DNA from 2 places in the Rhodococcus huquni genome. Region 2 is predicted to be linked to the other one. Evidence: riboswitches for the same ligand, from Rfam matches in the RefSeq annotation. Region 2 holds a riboswitch; the other holds the start of a gene.
What was found. A riboswitch is a leader RNA that binds a small molecule or an ion and turns the genes downstream of it on or off. The one in region 2 is predicted to bind cyclic di-AMP.

Region 1 (3,398 bases), on a different contig from region 2:
GCACCTGCACGCTCAATGCCTGCGGTCCACGACGTCCGGCAGCCATGCCGAACTCGACGCGCTGACCGGCCTTGAGGCCCTCGACGCCCGCGGGAAGAGCGGACGCACGGACGTAGACGTCCTCGCCCTCCTCCTGCGCCAGAAAGCCGAAACCCTTCTCGACGTCGTACCACTTCACCTTGCCGGTCGGCACCGCGTTCACCCGCTCATCACTCGAATGTGTTCGATATACAGAAGAACGCGCCCCACAACCGGTGCGGGACGCGCAGTCCGGATCATGGTACCTCGGCAACACCCACTCGGGCACCCGGGTTTCGACGCACTATCGTTGCTGGTGTGGCATCCGAACCGATATCCCAGCCGCCGTCCGACTCACCACGCGAGAGCAACACCCTGCTGCGGGTGGCGGCGGGGTTCTTCATCGTCGGTGTTCTGGCCATCGTGGCCATTTTTCTGACGCCCGTCCTGTCCGACGGCAAACCGGGCCTCGTGCTCTACCTACTCACCCTGGCGTGCCCCATCGGCTTCGTCCTCGCGATCGTCTTCGCTCTTCGATCGGGTCGCCGCGCCCGCTGACCACACCATTCACGAAGGACATCCGATGCGACTTCTCCTGAACATCATCTGGCTGGTCTTCGGCGGGTTGTGGCTCGCACTCGGCTACTTCCTCGTCGGTATCGCCTTCTGCATCCTCATCGTCACCATCCCCTTCGGTATCGCCTCGTTCCGCGTCGGCGTGTACGCCCTGTGGCCGTTCGGGAAGACGGTGGTGGAGAAACCGGACGCCGGCGTCGGTTCACTCGTCGGCAACATCATCTGGCTGGTCCTCGCCGGTATCTGGCTCGCACTCGGACACGTGGTCACGGCCATCGCGATGGCCATCACGATCATCGGCATCCCGCTCGCCGTGGCGAACCTCAAGCTGATCCCGATTTCTCTCATGCCGCTGGGCAAGGACATCGTCGACATCCGCTGACGCCCCATGCACACCTTCCGCCCCTCTCGAACCATTCCCACCGTGTCCGGACCTACCGCGAGCGTTACCTGTGAGCTTTGTCACATAACAGGACGATAACGGACGGGTGACAAGAGGGGGCCAACCCTCCTTCGGCGCGACTAGCTGGGAATAGGCAGTGAGGAGTCACGTTGCGTGCGAATCGACTTGGCAGCACCCGCCGACACCCCGCGTTACCAAATGGTGACACTCGGCCTTTCGACCGTTACGGTCATCCACGGCCGAGGAAATCTCGGTCACACCCGGCCCGCCGCGCCAAGCCCTGTCCCGCGGGTACCGGAGTCCCGACGAAGCATTCCAGGGACAGGGACGGGGGACCCAAAGTCCCTCAGGGAACAACCGTTCTCGGAAGGACACCGATTCGGACCAGCTCCGAATCTCGGGGTGAAGCCAGACCCTCTTCCAGCCAGGAGAGGCGAGGCCGGGCGACCTCTCAGCCCGAACCCGACAGCTGACCTCGCAGGCGCGTGTGGAGAGGATCTCGACAACCATGACCGGACGCCATCGCAAACCCACCAATACCGGCCGCACCGTCGCCAAGGTCGCCGTCACCGGCGCCATCATGGGCGTCGCCGGAGCAGCCTTCTCGGGCACCGCTTCCGCAGCCCCCGACTCCGACTGGGACCAGCTCGCCCAGTGCGAGTCCGGCGGCAACTGGGGAATCAACACCGGAAACGGCTTCCAGGGCGGACTGCAGTTCTCCCCCAGCACCTGGAGCGCACACGGCGGCGACGAGTACGCAGCCACCGCAAACAGTGCATCGCGTGAACAGCAGATCGTCGTGGCAGAGCGGGTCCTCGACTCCCAGGGTTGGGGCGCATGGCCGTCCTGCTCCTCGAGCCTCGGCCTGAGCAGCGCACCGACGCAGCGTGACGCGCCGGCCGCCACCCCGGAAGCACCCGAGGCGCCGGAGGCACAGGAAGCTCCCGCAACTCCGGAGCTTCCCGACCTGACCAGCCTGCCGTCGACCGAAGACACGGCTCCTTACCTCGACGCCGTCAACACGGCCCTCGAGACGGTCCAGCAGCAGGGCATCGAGATCGATCCGCAGATCCTCGACTTCATCGACGCCAACAAGGGACTGCTCGCACCGCAGTAATCCCCCGGTATCGACACCACGGCATCGATACGAGAAGGGCCCCGCACCTGATGGTGCGGGGCCCTTCTCGTATCGACCGCCTAGCGGTTGATGACGGTGCGCGGGTGCGCGTACGGCAGCGAGTCCGCGGGCAGCGGAAACTCGGTGTCCTCCCCGAACGGGGAAAGACCGCCTGCTCGGCTCGACGACAGCTCGGTCACTGCGTGATCTCCGTCTGCAGTTTCCGGCCACCCTGGATCGACATACTGCTTCTTCGAATTGTTAGCCACGAGGACATTTTGACAGGAGCGCGAAGCAACGTACAGCCCAGGTCTCTAATCTGATAGGCGATGACCGAAATCGACGACACTTCCGAGACCGCCGTGAGCGCGGCCACCTTCGCGGATTGGCTGGCTCACCGCTCCGACGCCGAGCTGACGGAACTGCTTCGGCGGCGCCCCGATCTGGCGGTACCTCCTCCTTCCACTGTTGTCGTCCTTGCCGGACGGGCGGAGCAGCGCGCCTCGGTGGTCCGCGCCGCGGACGATCTCACGACACTCGACTTCGGAATTCTGGAGATCCTCGCCCTCGAACACGCCGAGGAGGCCGGTGTGCCTCGTGAGGTACTCGCGGAAGCACTCGGGTCACGCGCTACCAAGAAGGCCGTGGACAAAGCGGTCGAAGAACTGCGCGCCTCCGCCCTCGTGTGGGGCGATCACTCACTGCACATCGCACCCGCGGTCGTCGCCACCATCCCCTGGCGCGTGGGACGTTCCACCGACTCGTTCGAAGCACTGAGCGAGTCGGAGATCGACGCGGCATTGAAGACCCTCGATACGCGTGAGCGCGAGCTTCTCGACACCCTCGCCCGCACGAGCTCGATCGGCCGAACCCGCGACGCGGCACCAGGGACCTCCCCCGACCGCCCGGTGCAACGACTCCTGTCGGCAGGCCTGCTTCACTGGATCGATGCCGAGACCGTGGAACTCCCACATCAGGTTCGGCAGGCACTGCGCGGTGAAGCAGTCTTCGACCCTACGTCCCTCACACCGCCCGCGGTTCCCACCAAGAAGAACCCTCCGGCCGACATCAATGCCGCCGCGGCCGGCGAATCTCTCGAGATGATTCGGCATTGCGAGAACGTGCTCACCCTCCTCGGCGAATCCCCTGCCCCTGTTCTGCGGGCAGGTGGGCTCGGCGTTCGTGAGCTTCGCCGGATAACCAAATCCGTCGGCGTCGACGAAGCCAGGGTGAGTCTGATCGCCGAGGTCCTCGCCGGCGCCGGGCTGATCGCGGCCGGTATGC
Region 2 (3,398 bases):
GTCGGTCGCCTCGGTGAACTGCGACACCTGGTTGGCGGTGTCGTTGGAGATGACGTCGAGTGCCGACATCTGATCGAGAAGCTGCTGTGGCGAGTCACTGACCATCACCGCGAAGAGGCGGTTGGTACGCGCGCCGTTGTAGTTGGCGGTCGCCAATTTGTCGACGGTGGGTTTGAACTGTGCGATTCGAGCGTTCGCGGCGTCGAGGGCGCCCTGGTTCACCGCAGCGGCACCGTCGGCCTCGGCACGCGCGGCTTCCTTCGCCTCGAGGTCGATCCTCGCGTTGTGCAGCGCCTCGGTGGTCTGCTCGGACTCGCGAGCCAGAGTGGTCAGCTTGTCGAGTGCGTCGGTCGGACCGGCCACGACCGGATCCGCCCCTGCGGGGATACCGGGCATCGCGACGAGAGACAGGGACAACGTGCCCGCGATCAGCACGGCGCGCAGGGATGCGCTCCCGCGCTTCATCTTCTGTGAGGCCACGTGACGCGGTTCTCCGATCATCAATCAAGCACCCGAACCCTCGCGCTGCGCTCTCGGTCACGACAGAAGTTCACAAGGTCTCGGACAGGTTACGGAATGGCATACGTTTGTGTCTACCCGGCGGTAGATACTCGGCAGTAGACGCGATGAGGGCGGGCTCGAACTCGTCGTTCGAACCCGCCCTCATCGGTTTTGCTTCACGAACTCGAGCTACCCCTTGCATCCCATCGTGCGATGCCGTCAGCTGTACGCACGACGATGCGGTGGCCGTTCGGAACGGAATCAGTAGCGGCGAGCACCGTCGAACGGCATCGAGGAGATCGGCGCCAGCTTGACCGGCTGTCCCGAAGTCGATGCGTGGATGACGTTGCCGTTGCCCGCATAGATTCCGGAGTGCGATCCGCCGTAGAACGACACGACGTCACCGGGCCGCAGATCGGACTGCGACACAGCGTTTCCTGCCGAAGCCTGGTCGTAGCTGGTGCGCGGGAGATTGAGGCCGGCCTGCTTGTATGCCCACTGGATCAAACCGGAGCAGTCGAACGAGTCGGGGCCGGAGGCGCCGTAGACGTACGGCGAGCCGAGCTTGGATTCTGCCGCGCTGACTGCGCGATCACCGGGGGTCTGCACCGGTGCGGGGGGCGCGATGCCGGGTGCCTGCGGAAGCGCGGGCAGCGGCGGAATTGCCACGCCGGGAATCTCGAAGGTTCCGACGCCGGGGATGGTGATCGGGTCGGCTGCCGCGGGTGCAGCAGTAGCGGTGAGCGCTCCGACTGCCAGAGCGCTGGCGACGACTGCTCGCCGCACATTCCGCTTGGAAACTTGTGACGCCACGAAGGGGGTACTCCATTCTTCCGTTCGTCCGCCGACCGAGTTAGCTGACGGGTTCGGGCCGGGAAGATCGGCCCTACCCGCCGGTGCACACTCGATGTGCCCCGGCAGGATTCACCCCGATGAAAACTTGGGTCCCCGGTACGACCCCTCTCACGAGAGGGTCGATTAGGCGGTGACTAGCGATGCCGCTCCTGTGTGGATCGGCAAGACTCCGCTAGGTCTCAGGAAGGTTACGAAACGGAATACGTCGATGTCGACCGGAACACGCGGAGATTGAACCTTTTGTCCGATTCCGGTCTCGCACCCGCGAAATACGACATGTTGATAACGGACGGATAACAACCGGTCTGTTTCGCACGGGCTCCTCTCTTCGAAACACGACCACCACCCCCTCGGCCGTCCGTGCCACCGCTACCGATAAGTGCACGTGAAGGTGCGTTTGCCGGAAGGGCAGCATGGCCTCGACAGTTCACCCGACCACCCCCGAACCGTTATCGAACCGTGGCCTTCGGTGGCGAATCCCCTCGGCTCACCGTCGGCGCTCGGAATCGCAGAATTCGTTGCTGTGATCCTCGTCTCCGAGCCTCCGAAGACGCTCCGGATCGGGCCGGAAACATGTCGGTACCGGACCATAGGGTCCCGATCGTGAGCGTCCCCGCAGTCCCACCCCGCCCCGCCGTCGCGAAGCAACTCGCTTTCGACGAGTTGGACACCCCGCTGCGTGAGACCACCTTCGTCGTGGTCGACCTCGAAACCACCGGTGGCCGGCCGGGTGCGGACGCCATCACCGAGATCGGGGCCGTGAAGATTCGGGGCGGCGAGGTGCTCGGCGAACTCGCCACCCTCGTGGCCCCCGGCCGATCCATCCCACCGCACATAGTCGAGATCACGGGCATCACCACGGCGATGGTGATCGACGCTCCCCCTATCGAGCGCGTCCTGCCCAGCTTCCTCGAGTTCGCCGAAGGCGCAGTGCTCGTTGCACACAACGCCCCCTTCGATACCGGCTTCCTCAAGGCTGCCGCCGCGGAAACGGGCACCCCGTGGCCTCGCTTCCGGGTGCTGTGCACGGTCAAACTCGCGCGCCGCGTTCTCACTCGCGACGAGGCACCGTCGGTGAAGTTGTCGAATCTCGCGCGACTGTTCGACGTCGGTACGACGCCGACGCACCGCGCACTCGACGACGCCCGCGCCACCGTCGACGTGTTGCACGCGTTGATCGAGCGGGTCGGCAATCTCGGGGTACACAGTCTCACCGAACTCACGGACTACCTACCGAACGTCACCTCCCCGCAACGCGCGAAACGTAATCTCGCCCACTCCCTTCCGCGGGCGCCCGGGGTGTACCTGTTTCGTGGCCCTTCGGACGAGGTTCTGTATGTGGGAACTGCCACCGATCTCCGGCGTCGAGTACGCACGTACTTCACGGGATCGGAAACACGAGGCCGGATGAGAGAGATGGTTGCCCTCGCCACCCGCGTGGATCACGTCGAGTGTGCCCACTCACTCGAAGCGGGCGTTCGCGAGCTCACCCTGATCAGCGCGCACACTCCCCCGTACAACCGCCGCTCGAAGTACCCACGTAGAGGCTGGTGGATCAACCTCACGTCCGAGGCCTTCCCGAGACTGTCCGTGGCCAGAATGCCCGGCTCGGATTCCCTCGGCCCCTTCCGCGTACGCGCGGATGCCGCCGACGTCGCCGAGACCATCGCAGAACACTGCAGAATCCGCACGTGCACCACGCGACTGCGCGCGGACGAGCCGCACGGCCCCCGATGCCCACCACGCGAACTCACCCCGTGCCCTGCTGCGACCGGCGAGCCACTGACCGCCGCCGAGTATTCGAGTGCGATCCACCAAGTACGAGCACTGTTCTCAGGTATGGACGACGCACCGCTGCGCCACCTGCGCGCGCGCATCGAGGTGCTGGCCACGGACGAACTGTTCGAGAACGCCGCCCGCCTGAGAGACCGCGCGGTGGCCGTGGCCACGGCGCTCCGCAGAATGCAACGCCTCGCCTCTCTCTGTGCGGTCGACGAGCTGGTACTTGCGCGGCCCGCCCCCGAAGGTGGGTGGGAGTTCGT

Region 1: it holds a riboswitch for cyclic di-AMP, as region 2 does, so the genes downstream of both, ACZI8R_RS13920 (resuscitation-promoting factor Rpf1 domain-containing protein) here and ACZI8R_RS10410 (C40 family peptidase) in region 2, are expected to answer to the same signal.

The regions. Positions count from the first base shown of each region.
Region 1 is NZ_JBUYWE010000006.1:250,606-254,003, forward strand. Features, by position in the region: gene ACZI8R_RS13905 (cold-shock protein) at 1-193, opposite strand, end outside; gene ACZI8R_RS13910 (hypothetical protein) at 337-576, shown strand; gene ACZI8R_RS13915 (YccF domain-containing protein) at 602-976, shown strand; cyclic di-AMP (ydaO/yuaA leader) riboswitch at 1,291-1,497, shown strand; gene ACZI8R_RS13920 (resuscitation-promoting factor Rpf1 domain-containing protein) at 1,506-2,114, shown strand; gene ACZI8R_RS13925 (hypothetical protein) at 2,195-2,383, opposite strand; gene ACZI8R_RS13930 (helicase-associated domain-containing protein) at 2,444-3,398, shown strand, end outside.
Region 2 is NZ_JBUYWE010000004.1:241,211-244,608, reverse strand. Features, by position in the region: gene ACZI8R_RS10415 (C40 family peptidase) at 1-480, opposite strand, end outside; gene ACZI8R_RS10410 (C40 family peptidase) at 763-1,314, opposite strand; cyclic di-AMP (ydaO/yuaA leader) riboswitch at 1,328-1,496, opposite strand; gene ACZI8R_RS10405 (DEDD exonuclease domain-containing protein) at 1,960-3,398, shown strand, end outside.